DNA from 2 places in the Planococcus faecalis genome. Region 1 is predicted to be linked to the other one. Evidence: riboswitches for the same ligand, from Rfam matches in the RefSeq annotation. Region 1 holds a riboswitch; the other holds the start of a gene.
The links. A riboswitch is a leader RNA that binds a small molecule or an ion and turns the genes downstream of it on or off. The one in region 1 is predicted to bind cyclic di-GMP.
Positions count from the first base shown of each region.

Region 2: linked by a shared signal. The riboswitch ahead of flgB (flagellar basal body rod protein FlgB) and the one ahead of AJGP001_RS16830 (amidase) in region 1 are both predicted to bind cyclic di-GMP.

Region 1 is NZ_CP019401.1:3,383,443-3,391,029, reverse strand. It holds gene AJGP001_RS16855 (alkaline phosphatase) at 1-42, shown strand, start outside; gene proB (glutamate 5-kinase) at 588-1,358, shown strand; gene AJGP001_RS16845 (glutamate-5-semialdehyde dehydrogenase) at 1,387-2,664, shown strand; gene AJGP001_RS16840 (DUF4395 domain-containing protein) at 2,714-3,127, opposite strand; gene mgtE (magnesium transporter) at 3,264-4,622, opposite strand; cyclic di-GMP riboswitch class I at 4,753-4,840, shown strand; gene AJGP001_RS16830 (amidase) at 4,888-5,757, shown strand; gene AJGP001_RS16825 (hypothetical protein) at 5,863-7,587, opposite strand, start outside.
Region 2 is NZ_CP019401.1:203,233-210,819, reverse strand. It holds gene fliF (flagellar basal-body MS-ring/collar protein FliF) at 1-1,203, opposite strand, end outside; gene fliE (flagellar hook-basal body complex protein FliE) at 1,229-1,525, opposite strand; gene flgC (flagellar basal body rod protein FlgC) at 1,954-2,409, opposite strand; gene flgB (flagellar basal body rod protein FlgB) at 2,415-2,816, opposite strand; cyclic di-GMP riboswitch class I at 2,896-2,982, opposite strand; gene AJGP001_RS01095 (flagellar hook-basal body protein) at 3,205-4,041, shown strand; gene AJGP001_RS01090 (flagellar hook-basal body protein) at 4,056-4,898, shown strand; gene AJGP001_RS01085 (IS4 family transposase) at 5,156-6,532, opposite strand; gene flgL (flagellar hook-associated protein FlgL) at 6,907-7,587, opposite strand, start outside.

The sequences.
Region 1 (7,587 bases):
TTTGATTTACTAAAAGCGAAAGTCACAATTGATGACAAGTAAAATCGAATGGAAGAATTGTTGCCCATAAAAGCGACCAAAAGATTGCCACAAGCGATAGCTTAAGTGATCTATGTAAACAGACTCATCTCAATGAGTCTGTTTCAGCTTGTAGACAAAAGAATACTTATTCATTTTTTTGTATGCATCTAGGATTCTCCACACCAAGCGAAGTGGCCAGCCCAGTTGGAGATTATACATCACTATTTAGTTTGATAAGACGTTGTCTATAGTCTGAAGCATGGAGTTGGTGTTCCATGCTTTTTTAATTGTCTTGACGTAATTAAAGTTCCCTTAATCTAAAAAGTTTATAGAGTTATTTATTTTATGCATAAATATACATAAAGAATATTAAGCGAATACTGTTAAATAGAATAAAATTTAAATATTCTTTTTATTTTATTGACTTAAAATACAAGAGAGTGCATAATAACTCTATTAAAGAGATTCACACAAACTTGTCGAAAGAGTCATGGAGTCAAGGTTCTTCCGCTTTTAGGTAAAATGGAAGAACTTTTTTATTTATCAAAAACGGGTGGTGACTGCACATGGAGAAGAAAAGGATTGTAGTGAAGATCGGCAGCAGCTCATTAACGGACGATGAAGGCAAACTGTCGATTGAGAAGTTACGCGAGCATGTGGATGCGCTGGCCAGCTTAAGAACACATGGACATGAAGTCATATTGATATCGTCTGGAGCAGTCGCTGCGGGATGTATGGGCATGGGCTATTTATCGCGACCGGACACAGTGGTCGACAAACAATCAGCAGCAGCAGTGGGGCAGAGCCTATTATCGCAGGCATATGCAGACGAATGCAAGAAACACCGTATTGTGGCTGCACAGTTACTGCTGACGAAAGATCTTTATAAAAACGCCAATGCGACAATTTCCAAGTTATTAGAACGCAACGTCTTACCTATCATCAATGAGAATGATTCGGTTTCCGCAGAAGAGCTGACTTTTGGTGACAATGATATGTTATCAGCATTGGTCAGTGGTCTTGTGCATGCAGATATTTTAATGATTTTGACAGATATTAACGGCATTTACCAGGACAACCCAAGAACAAATCCGCAAGCGCAAAAATACCTTCACCTTCACGAAATCCCCGATGAATTAATAGATGCCACTTCCTCAGATAGCTCCACTGTGGGTACAGGCGGTATGAAATCAAAAGTTGAAGCAGCTCGAACGGCGTTAGCTTTCGGAGTTCAAGTATTTATCGGTTCGGGAACGGGCAGTGAAAAATTAGTTGATATTTTCAAAGGCAAAGGCGATGGAACTTATATTGGCGTAAAAACGACAATGAGTGTTTGAAGCATGGAAAATCGAAAGGGGCATCAGAATGACTGAACTTCTCCAAGAACAGCAAACGTCTACAAGTGAACTGATACAAAAAGCGCAACTAGCAAAACAAGCTTCAGCAGTATTAGCAAAATCGACAACAAAGCAAAAAAATAATGCATTGCGTTCTATTTCAGCGCAATTACTAAAAGAACAAGCCTTTATTTTGGAGGAAAACAGCAAAGATATTGAAGTAGGACGTCAAAATGGCATGAGTGAGTCGTTACTAGACCGCTTGAAATTAGATGGAGACCGCTTAACGGAAATGGCTGATGCCTTGATTCAATTGACAAAACTAGCAGATCCTGTTGGTGAAGTATTAGAAAAGTGGGAACGGCCAAACGGTTTAACCATGTCTAAAATTCGTGTGCCTTTAGGCGTTGTGGGAATGATCTACGAAGCACGTCCGAATGTTACTGTTGATGCTTCTAGTTTGTGCTTAAAAACCGGCAATGCAGTGGTACTGCGAGGTAGTTCTACAGCAATACACTCCAACAAAGCCATCGTGGCGGTGATTCACAGAGCTCTTGAGAACAGTGAATTGCCTATTGATTCGGTACAATTGATGGAAGATACAAGTAGAGAAGCAGCTTCTCATATGTTCAAACTCAACAAATATTTAGATGTGCTCATTCCTCGTGGAGGCGCTAAATTGATTCAGACGGTCGTTCAAAACGCTACAGTTCCAGTATTAGAAACGGGAGCAGGGAATTGCCATATTTATATTGATGAGACAGCAACTGTTCAAATGGCGATTGATATCGCATTAAATGCTAAAATACAGCGACCTTCTGTTTGTAATGCCTGTGAAAGTATTTTGGTTCATAAAGATTGGGCGGACAAGCATTTGCCACTGTTGCTAAGTGCGCTACTGGCTCAACAAGTAACTATTCATGGGGACGAATCCGTACAAAAACGCTCTCCTGATGTTATCCCTGCAAAGGAAGAGGATTGGGGAACGGAGTACTTGGGATTAGAGGTAGCGATGAAAATTGTAGCTGATGTCAGTGAAGCGATTCAGCATATCAATACGTATGGTACAAAGCATTCCGAAGCAATCATTTCGAAAAACTCGGAAAACGTCGATCAATTTTTTATGGAAATCGATGCTTCCGCTGTTTATCACAACGCATCCACTCGATTTACAGATGGGTTTGAATTTGGTTTTGGTGCCGAAATTGGTATTAGTACGCAAAAACTTCATGCACGTGGACCAATGGGCTTGCCTGCTTTAACATCGACTAAGTACATCGTGCGTGGCAATGGCCAAGTAAAGTAAAGGTTCTATCATCGAAAAAAGACAGAGAGCAACTTGCTCCCTGTCTTTTTTATACCTGCACTTTTGTTCGATTATGCTTCCACATCATGTACCGGAAGCGAATCGTACAGCCGATACAATAGCCCATCAACGCAACACCTGCTGCGATAATGACCATAATACTGAAGACAAAGCCCAACGATGGTATGCCAAAAGAAAAGAAAATCAAGGACAGTCCTAAGGAAATTGTCGCAATCCACTGGTTAAACAATTGCTGATCTTTATCTTCTTGCTGATAACTTGCCGCCGGCTTTTTCAAAAAGAGATGGCCCAATTGAATCACTGGATTTTTCTTTGTCACTAATGTATAAGCTCCAACAACAAACGGCAACAGTAAAATGGCTGGATGGAACAACAACGCCGCTACGACAGTAACGACAACAAACGTCTGATTGGTTTGAACAAGGGGTTTTGGAATGGTCATAAGCGCGCCTCCTTCGATTACAACCTATTATACCTAGTGTCTTACTTGGTATAAAGTTATTTGCCTGAAAAAGTGCGAATCACCATACGTTGAGTCAGTAATTATTTTTAGTGAAAGTTTTACTCAGGGACTTTTCTTACATCAATTGTGAAATGAACAGTGTGGCCATTCCAAAATAAATGAGCAGAGATAGAATATCGTTGATGGTAGTAATCAGTGGACCGGAAGCAACGGCTGGATCAATATTGAATCGGTACAGAATCAGTGGGATAATAGTTCCGGCTAAAGTACCAATAATTAAAGTCATTAATAGAGAGCCACCCACGACAATTCCTAAAATAAAGCTACCTTGCCATACATAAGCAATCAATAAAATAAGAACAGAACAAATCACGCCAATAATGATGCCGACCCATAATTCTCGGATGATCAGTTTAACGGTTTGCTTGAAATCTAGCTTTTGCGAAGCTAGTCCACGAACAACAACAGATAGGGATTGTGTGCCGGTATTTCCAGTCATCCCAGCAATCAACGGCATAAAAAAGGTTAATGCGACAACTGCTTGCAACGTATCTTCAAAACGGCTAATGATGCTGCCTGAAAATAGACCAATGAACAGCAGGAGGATTAGCCAAGGAAGGCGACGATAAGCTGCCGTCCAAGCCGGAGTATTAAAATCAATCGATTTACCAGATGCCGAAAGTTTTTCAATGTCTTCATTGGCTTCTTGCATCACGACATCAATGACGTCATCAACCGTTACAACCCCTGCGAGTGTATTGTCATGTTCCACAATGGGCAATGTCACAAAGTCATAGCGGCTAATGATGTGTGCCACATCTTCTTGGTCCATCAATACATCAGCTTTGACGACGCGGTTGTACATAATGTCTTCTACTTTATCCTCAAGATTTCCAAGAATTAAATCCTTATAGGAAATCACGCCGCGTAGTTTTTTATCTTCGTCTACTACGTAAAGGTAATTGAGATACTCCGCTATTTCTGCAAAATGCTTGATTTTATCAATAGCATCTCGAATTGTATAATGCCGTGGAATCCATACGTAACGGTTATTCATAAGACGTCCTGCAGTTTCTGGCGGATAATTGATCGTTCTTTGAACAAATTTAGAATCGTCTTGGTTAATTTGAGATAACAATTCGTTAATGCGATCAGGCTCTAAATCATCTAAGAATAAAGCCAAATCATCGTTATCCATACGATCCAACACTTTTTTTGATTTTTCTACACCCAATTTTTGCAGAATTTCGGCTTGCTCTGTTTTAGGCAGCTCTTGCATTAAATCTGTGAGTTGAAAAATCGTTAAATACAACAAAAATTTGTTTCGATGTTTTTCTGGCAAATGTCGATAATGAACACCCATATCGTAAGGTTGGAGTTCACTCAATATTGCCTGAAATTCATTACTATTGCCTTCTTGTAAAGACTGAATTAATGCCAATGTAATTTCGTCTTCACGTATTGCTGTAGACATTGTAGGTCACTCCTTAGTAATAAAAGATGTAGACAAATCCTACTGTTGATTATTGCCTTAAACTTCACAATTTGAAAGGGCTATTTAAAAAAGGTAGTAAAATCTCATAAATTAACATATAATAATGAAAATCTGAAAAAGGCAAACTCCATCGAAAGAGGAGGACGCAAAGCCATGAGCCTACCCGTTGAAAAACGCAAGGTCGTCTGGTTGCCAGGGTCTCGTTCTTTGAGCTCCGGCTTACAGAATGGGAGGATATCAGAAGATGAAAAAAATAATAATGGCAGGTGTGTGTTTGTTGATTATGCTGACACAAAGTGGAGTGAGTGCACAAGCAGCTGAGACGGAAGTCAAAGCTACCTGGTTATGGAATCCGTGGATGATTTATAGCGATGAAGCGGGAACCCTTGCTTTTTTAGACAGTAAGGATGTCAATAAAGTCTACGTGCAGATTGACGCGGATATTCCCGTGGATGTCTATAAAAGGTTTATTGAAAAAGCGGGACTATTAGGAATGACGATTTACGCATTGGACGGTGCTAGTGACTGGGTAGCACCAAAGGGCTTTACCAAGCAAGATCGGTTGATGAACTGGTTATCGTCTTATCAACAAGGTGCTTTGCAAGCTCAAAAATTTGCAGGTGTTCATTTGGATGTAGAGCCTTACCTTTATAGCGGTTGGAATACGAACCGAGCGGCCACTGTAAAATCCTATCAAGCCCTTTTGAGTAAAGCTAGTGCTAGTACAGCTGCAATGAACTTACCCCTTGAAGCAGATTTGCCTTTTTGGTTTGATGAAATCACTTATAAAAATATTTATGGCAAAGGGATACTTGCAGAGTGGGTGATTGCTAACACACATAGTGTGACCTTGATGGCTTATAGAGATTCTGCTGCTTTGATTACAGAACTTGTAAAGAACGAAGTGGCCTATGCAGAAAAATACGGCAAATCAGTAGTAGTCGGAGTTGAAACTGGTGAGACTGATGAAGGCGACAACATTTCTTTCTATGAAGAGGGCGAAACTTTCATGGAAGGTGAATTAGCTGCAGTAACTGCACACTATGCAGGGATACCTGGTTTTGGCGGCGTCGCGATTCACCACGTAGATAGCTGGAAAACGATGACACCCTAAAAAAACAGCAAGGTTGGCCGGTATGGCTCAACCTTGCTGTTTTTTTATGATTTACTCATCTATAAAACCATAAACCGGACACGCTACTAACATGTCCGGTTTATATCACTGAGTGTTGCCAAAAGTTTCTTGAAGAATGTAATACGATTGCTTCAAGCGTTCTTTGGATTGTGGCAGTCCCCATGTGTCCCATGAATACTGGGCTGCTTGAGTTGCAGTAAAGGTTTCAGTTGCTTTACCATTATCATCCGTTAAACTAGCAGCGACATCTATTCCTTCAATTGTTCTCGAAGCCTCAATGCCGTCTTGTTGAAGATCCCCTGTAAATTCTCGTTTTGCCGGATCTTTAGCATTCAGCAACATCCAAGGAATTCGGATTTCCATGATGCCTGTTTTTTCATCGTAGTAATAATCGTTCAAAGAATCATAGTTTTCATGCTCCGGATTGGCAATACCAAATCGGAAAACACCGGTTTCATAAGAAGAAAATGGCAGTGTTTCTCCAGTATCGGGACGCACAAATTCTTTGTTCAATGCGAGTCGAATCGGATGGAAAGTCGACTCAATATTTTCTTCTGCAGGAATCATCTTTAAACGGTTGTGATAATCATAATAGAAGCTGTCGTAATCGCCTGCAACTTGCATTTGTGCTTGTTTTAAATCGTTCATCTTCAACTGAAAATCTGCGAGAAATTCTGTTTTCCCCAACGCATCAACTGCAATGCCTTGGTCTTCACGAATACTAAAGTACAAATTGAAATCCTGTTCAGTCCACCAGGTTTTATCGGTAGGATCGAATTGGGCTTTGATGTAAACGTAGCGCTCATCTGAATCCATGGTCAAGGTTCTGAGGGCACCGTTGTCTTTTTCGTATAGCTTTTGCCCATCTTGCCAATCATCTTCACCATCGACTTTCACTTTATGACGATCAAAGCTCAACAATCCGAATTGCTGCTCATTTGTTTGAGCATTGGACCAAAATGGCCGTTCGTTTGGATTGTCATACTCCATCGTATTCCACGTACGCTTAAACCACTCATCTTGCCATGTGAAAACCATACCGCCCATCAGTCCTTCTTCAAGGATATCCTCATACATATGGCTGACGATTTCGCCTTGCTGTTGTTCAGAGATAAACCCTTGGTTCCAACCGAACGGATTTTCATGAGTCATGCCGCGAGAAGAAGGAATACCGAACTCGGCGATGACAATTGGCATATCGTGAGAATCGTTCAAATCCTTCAAGTAGCCGGCGTAGTTATTGAATTCCCCGCGGTGGTCTACGTATTCAGTGTATCGTTCTTCTAAATTCAAGAAATCTGGATAGTACGGGTAAACATGATAAGAAGCGAACATGCCAACTGTATCCGTGATGCCTTTGGTTTTAATGTGATTTGGATCGACAGTTGCCATATCTTCTTGTTCACTTGGCTCTGCTGGTTGGTCCACATTATCTGTCGTTACCCAGTTAGTAAAACTCAAAGGACGCATACTTTGGTAGGTATCTAGTTCGTACGATGCTAACAAGTCCAGCTGCTGTGCCAACCAATTTTCCATCGGGTTGGCCTCTTCTGTGTATACATGCGTACCTTGAAAATCACCAAGCTCAGGATAATCAAGTTCCATTTGTTGAACCGTAAACGGATACCATTCGATACCAATCATCCAACCAATAACGTAAGAGGAGATGTCAGTTTTGTAGGTACCATATGCATGGCCAGGTTCTTGTTCGACAACAGCATCACCGTGAATAACGTCTACTATTTTCTGAACCTCATTTTGGAAACGCTCAGTAATCTCAGGAGTAAAGGCGTCGAGTGTTTCAACTAG
Region 2 (7,587 bases), 320 kb from region 1:
TGCATTTTTCAATAAATTACTGATATCCGCAATGTTTTCTTGCGTCAAACTTGCCGGGTTATCCGGAATCGGCGGCTCTACACCAACGTTGATTGTAATGTCATCAACGACATATGGGCTCTTTTCAATTTGGCGATTGATTCGGTTGACTTCGCTGTTAATGCGCTCTTCTGTTCGTTCAGATTCACTGTTTCCAGCACCGTCTACACCTGGATAATTAGCCACTTCCGTTTCCCCGGTTCCCGCTGCATCTTCAATAACTGTTCCTTCACTTGAATACGTTTCAACAATTCGTTCGACACTAATACTCAAGCCTTCATTATTTTCAACATCAACCGGTTCCACTAATTGTTCTTCTCGTTTTTCTTTAGTGAAATCAATATTCGTCATAACAGAAACAACCACTTTATCCTGACCTAATAATAAGCCAAGCATTTGTTGCAACTCGCGCTGAATATCTTGTTCAATGCCTTTTTGAATTTCACGATGCTGCTGGTAAACCGACAAATTGGTATCTGCTTGATTGGCATCTTGCACTTCAAACACTTGGCCGTTTTGATCCATAATCACAATTTGTTCTGGCGGCAAACTTGGCACCGATTTACTGATTAAATGATACAAGCCATTAATTTGCTTTTGATCCAACTGCAAAGTCGAATCACCTTGAACCACAATCGAAGCCGTTGACGTTTGCTCTTCGTCGGTAATCCAAATATTTTCTTTTGGCAACGTAATCATGACATTGGCTTCTGTCACTCCGTCAATTTGCTCAATCAAATACGCTAACTCATTTTGCATCGCATCCCGTTCAACCACATCAAAATGACGATCGGTCATCCCAAGCCCCATATTTTCACTAAACGTACCGTAATTGACATTGCCGTTTTTCGGAATGCCTTCAGCTGCTAAACTTACTTTCAAATTAGCCAAATGCTCTTCAGGCACACTGATCGTTTTACCATCTGCCGACACTTCCACAGGAATTGCTTGTTCTTCAATCGCCGTCTTGATTTCACCAGCTTCGGCCGCCGTCAAATCAGAATACAATACAGAAAAATTAGATTGATTGCTAAAGAAAACGAAGATTCCTAAAATCATTAATGTGATAAAAAAAGAGCCGATAACAGACCATTTCGTTACAGGAGAAAAACTGGTCCATGATTCGCTCATTTTCGTTTTGAATACTAAAAGCTTTTCTTTCATTTCATCATCATCCTGCCGGTTTCAATCATACTTGCATTCTCATCACTTCTTGATAAGCTTCAACCACTTTATTTCGTACCTGCATCGTCATTTGCAACGACAAGCTGGCCTTTTGCGAAGCGATCATTACTTCATGAACATCCTGAACTTCTCCTGTCACCAATTGATTGGTCAATTTATCTGATTCGTTTTGTGCTTTGCTTACTCCTTTTAATGCATCTTTGAATATTTCCCCGAACCCTTCAACTTTGTTGTCCAGCTTCACTTTGTCGAATAATTGGTTTTGAATAAAAGGCGTTTGAATCCCGCTGATTTTTTCCATGGTGCCTCCTAGGTAGTTATAGTAGGATAATTTTTTTATATACCGCTTCGGCCGCTCTGGGCATGGCTCTCGTAAGAAGCCAGGCAAAGAACGCCTGTCTTCTTACTTCGCCTAGCCCGTGGACGCGCCTACGCTTAGAAAGTTGGTGAATTAAAAATCGAACTTTCAATTTCGCACTACTTCATAAAGACTTATAGCAAACTAACTCTATGTTTCACTAGTTAAAATCAATAGTTTCTTCTTATTATTTCACGACTCTTAGAAGAAAAAGCGGAAGGCGGCGACTATTTTAAGTAGGTGCTACTAGGAAACCGCTGCTCCTGCATCGCTGCGCTAGCTTCGTCGCAAGGAGATGGTCCAAATTCCTGTGGACCATCTCTTGGAAAGCGTCCGCCTGGAGCAATTTCTTTCACCTTAAGTAAAGTGTATTATTTGCCGATTTCCAAAGCTTTCATAAACATGCTTTTTGATGCATTTAATGCCGTGACGTTTGCTTCGTATGAACGAGTTGCCGACATCAAATCGACCATTTCTTTTAGTGGATCCACGTTGGATGAACGAACATAGCCGTCTTCTCCAGCATCTGGATGTTCCGGATCATACGTTAGTGTAAAAGGCGTCTGGTCTTCTCTAATTTCCGACACGTTAACACCTGTCACTGCAGTGTTTCCCCTGTTCATTGCCGACTGCAATTGATTGGCAAAAGGCGAGGTTCCACTTTGAGACAACTCAACTGATTTTCTGCGGTACGGCACCCATTCCCCGTCCACTAATTCGGCACGGTTCGTATTGGCGTTTGCGATGTTCGCAGAGACCACATCCATGCGCATTCGGTTAGCCGTCAGCCCCGAAGCACTAATATTAAATCCGCTGAATAAACTCATTTTTGTTATCTCCCTCCATTAATAACAGAGCTAAGACTGTTGAGTTTGCCGTTGACCCGTTCGGTTACGGCGTTGTACCATAATTGGTTTTTTGCCAGTTCAGCCATCTCGACATCCATGTCGACATTATTGCCATTGTTATTATATTGGGTTGAGTTGTTTGTTAAGATTTTAGTCGATCCTACAGTAGCTTCATTGCTAAACGACAGGTGGCGATTGTCTGTTTTATAGCTTGAAAGACTTTGCTGATTCATCGCTGTATCGAGCGCTGCTTGGAAATCTACTTTTTTGCTTTTGTAATTAGCCGTATCTACATTGGCGATATTCGCTGAATGAACTCGCTGTTTAAGTGTAGAAGCCGATAAAGCTTGTTCCATGGTCTCTAGAGATTTAGGGAATATATTCATCGATAAACTCCTTTTTTTTACAATCAATATGCTAATAAAAATCCACTTTAAAAAAGTGGATTTTTATCAAATATACCACTTAGGTAACCCGGCTACCTTGTACACTGTGTATTTAGGCCCGTAGCTTTGCGTCTTTACCTTTCGAGTAAGTTTGCCATTTTCATTATGATATTCTATTATTTTTTTATTAAACTCATCATTTTGTACTATTTTCAAAAATTAATAACAAAGTGATAGTATCATGTTTCAATAATTTTGTATATTTTTCTTTTTATAAATATAAAATGATATTTCTTCCATATTAATCAATAAGACACTATTTTTATTCATTCGTTAATGTTATGCTACGCGATATCTATCATTATGTTAATAAGAAGGAGAAAAACCTATGTTTCGCGGATTATATACTGCTACATCAGGGATGATGGCCAATAATAGGAATCAACAAATATTGACAAATAACCTATCAAACGCCAATACTCCAGGATTTAAAGAAGACAAAGCAGTCTTACGAGCATTTCCAGACCAACTCATCGTAGCGATCGAAAATGGAAAAAAAGGTACAATAGTCCCCCAAAATATCGGTAGTTTGACTACAGGAGTATATACACAGGAGGGTATTCCGTCTTTTCTTCAAGGTCCGTTACGAGAAACTGGAAATTCAACAGATATGGCGTTGTTGGATGAATTATTACCACTAAACACGGATACCCAACAAAAAGGGACGATGGTTTTCGCAGTGACTGCTGAAAACGGTGAGATGCGTTACACAAAAAACGGCTCTTTCGCAGTAAACACTGAAGGATTTTTAACGACTAGTGACGGATTTCCTGTTCTCGGCGAAAACCAACAACCCATTCAAGTTGGTTCAGCCGATTTTACTGTCCAAGACAATGGCCAACTTATTCTAGCAGATGGTACACAAGGCGATCGCTTGTGGATTGGTCACACGGACAACCCACAGCAATTTGTAAAAGAAGGTCAGAATCTTTTACGCTGGACGGGAGATGCAGAAGCTGCTCCTCAGTTTATCGATAATGTTGCTCGACTTGCTGGCACAAACAGCTTTTTAAAACAAGGGTTTATTGAACAATCGAATGTGGACTTGACCAAAACCATGACAGACATGATGACGACATACCGCGGCTTCGAATCCAACCAAAAAGTAATTCAAGCATACGACCGCAGCATGGAAAAAGCCGTCAATGAAATCGGACGCGTTTAGGAGGAAGTGAACCATTGAATATCCAAATGAATACTGCGAGTAACACGATGAGTGAACTGCAAAAGAAAATCGACTTGATTGGCAACAATATCGCCAACGTCAACACCAATGGCTATAAACGTCAAGAAGCGAGTTTTTCAGATGCACTCGTCCAGTCTATCGAAAAACAAGTCGGCCAACAAAATGAAATTGGACGAACCACGCCTTACGGTTTACGGATTGGCGCCGGCGCGATTCTGTCCCAAACCGCTGTTCGCAATGAGCCAGGTTCGATTCGCCAAACCGATCGCCCTCTCGATTTTATGATCCAAGGGGAATCCGCCTACTTCCGCATTGCCGCTGAAGGCAATACTTTTTATACAAAAGATGGATCTTTTCAAGTTCAACCAGTTCCCAACTCCAATCAAGTGCGTTTGGTTACCTCGAACGGGGATGCGGTACTCGGCGCTACCAATCAGCCCGTCGTTTTTGATGCTGATTATAAGGATATTCAGTTAAGCGGGAATGGCACTTTGGAAATTTCTTATACCGATGCCACTAAGCAACCTACTGAAATCCAAATGGGTGTTGCCCAGATAAACCGGCAAGGCTCACTCGAAAAAATAGGTGGCAATCTTTTCCGCCTGACCGGTACTGAAGCTGAACAACTCGCAAATGGTAATTTACAGTTAATCGATTTGTCCCAGCAAACGGATGGAACGATTGGCATCAAACAAGGCGCGTTGGAAATGTCCAATGTTGATTTGACTGATGAGATGGCGGAATTGATTTCCACGCAACGGCTATTTCAATCACAAGGAAGAGCGATTTCCTACGCAGATGACATGATGGGATTAGTTAATACCATTAAGGGATAACAAAAAAAGAGCAGGCACCCCGCGGGGTGCCTGCTCTTTTTTCTATGTAGCTTGTGCGGAAGAAATCGCTCCAGGCGGACGCTTTCCGGGGGGCACGGCTTCAGCCCATAGCTGTCAACTTAAGAAATAACGTGGAGTATGCCCATTAAATTTGTACGATATGGGGGTTTGAATTAGGGGAATATCGGAAATGGTGATAACTAAGAACGCCAACTAGCCTCCCTTTTTTGGGGGAGGCTGTGGGTGGGTGGGTAATTCTAGTTGAGTTGAAGGCGTTTCAAGGCTGTTCCTTTAGCGGAATTCGGCTTCCGTGCAGTCCTGCTGAGTAAGTGGGAAATCAAGGGGACAAAAGCCAGAAGCGTCTTCTTTTTTTGTTTGACGGCTTCATACATTTGTGCCAAAAACTCACAGGCGATACTTCGAATCGCGATGGTTTCACTAATTTCTTTCTCCTCGATTTCCCAAATCGCATTCCGAAGTTGATACGCAATCAATTGGCTTAACAGGAAAACCAGTAATGTGGCATATATATGGCAGAGCCAGCGCTCTTGTTTGATCAACCGGAAATGATCGATTTCCAAATAGGATTTCAATGCCTTAAAGATCAATTCAATTTGCCAACGCATGCGATACAACTCAACGAGGTGCGAACCTGAAACCGGTTCGGGTAAGTTGGTCATATATCCGGTTATTCTGGCTAAATCACGAACCAACTGCTTGGGTTTCTTCCCACTTTTGGTCGCCCGGCGCTGAATTTTTTTCAGTCGCTGTTGTCGGTCTTCTTCGCCATGGGCAACTAGCACACATCGTGCTGGAAAATGCGCATCGTGCCCAAAGTAAACTTGTTCCAGTTCCAAGATTTCTCCCGGTACCATGTTCTCGCAAAGGAGATCGAGTTCAATGCGTTGATACTCACTACTCTTCACCACAGATCCATTCGGATGATAGGCAGGGAACGGGTTTTGATAGGCCAAATAAGCGTCGTTTCGAAACTTGGTGAGAAAGTAGTTGTGGTTTTCATCAATCTTCTCCAATAAGTGGAAATGGAAATAGCCAAGGTCTTGCAAGCACAATTCTTGCTCGTCCAGAAACGGCACCCGTTTCCCTCCCATGACGGTGTCGTTGACGTTGTCCAGATCGACACGCAAAAAGGTCAGTCGTCCCGTCAACACATCAAATTCATGTTGGATTTTCACGGAGGTTTGGCGTGTTTTTTTCGCGCGCGCTTTCAATGAATTGGGCACATCGATATGCGTGGCATCTAAGATGCGCAAGCTCGTAAACGGCCAATCCACGGCCACTGGATGTTTCGCTAGTTCAAGCGATTGCTGAATCTGGAATAACTCTTCGACCAACCGTTGAAGAAAATGGACAGCTTGCTTAGTGAACTTCTTATCGATTGCGGTACGACTGATGTCGATTTCCTGATCGGCCAAGAGCTTGGTGCTGAGTTCTTGCAAGCTCGGATCGATGAAGTTTCCATGGGCCTGAAAAAGCAACGACAGAAAATCGCTGGCGGTTAGTTTTCTCTTACGTTGAATAAATCCCGTTTCTTTGGCTAGGGCGTCGACCTTTTCTGGTTCCAGGAATGCAAATAGTGCATCCAGGTAGCTGAGCGTAGTTGGAGCTGTCATAGAAAAAACTCCTCTCGTTGATGGGTATTCTTCCATACCATCTTTCGAGAGAAGTTAGTCCTTTTTCTTAAGTTGACAGCTATGACGGCTTCAGCCGCTTCCCTCGCTCTGCTCAGTCCAGGGTCTTCAGCTCGCGCTGATCCCCCAGGATTCGCCGCCTTCCGCTCTTTCTTCTAAGAAGCATGGTAACAAATGATTAGTAGCAATCTTTATCATCAATAACCAGTTCGATTTATTTAAGATATGGAGCAAACCAGTGGAGACTCCCGCGGGAAAGCGAGACAGCCGAGACCCTGCAGGAGCGTAGCGACGAAGCGGCTTGGCGCTCGCCCGCAGGAAAGCGGAGCTGGTTTGTGTAATATCAGCATAACTTCTTATCTCAAAAAGTCCATCAAACTTGGCTGGATGATTTTTGATGTTGCGGCGAGGCTGGCTTGGTAGATACTTTCTTCGCTCTTTAGCTTGATAACAGCTTCTGCGTAATCGATATCTTCCACTCTTGACAACATCGATTTGATTTCAAGATTGCTGGCAAGCAAGCGATTTTCAACGGCTTCTAGACGATTTTGTCGTGCACCGTTTTCAGCGCCCACTGTCAACAACCGGTCAATTCCGGCATCAATTTTTTCCAAATCGATGGCAGTTCCAGCCTTTAAATTGGCGGACATGCTTTCCAATGTGTTAAAGAGGTTCGCCGCATCAGCTGAAGCGCCAAACAACTGCTCGGGCAAAACACTCGATTGAATACTGATGCCTTCTCCGATCGTAAAGGTTTTAGCGACTAAGTCCGCACTACTTGGCGTCATGTCTCCTTTTTCAGGGAAAGGCAGTTCGCCGGTTTTTTGACCATTGAACAAGGACTTGCCATTGACTTTAGCATTTGCCAGTTGCCGCATGTGCTCTGTCAATTCTTCTATTTCAGCGGCCATTGCTGTCTGATCCAGCTCTGAATACGTACCATTATTTCCTTGAACCGCTATTTCGCGCACCCGCTGCATGGCATTGACCATGGAGTCGATGTTTTGACCGGTTTCGTCCATCCACAGTTTGGCTTC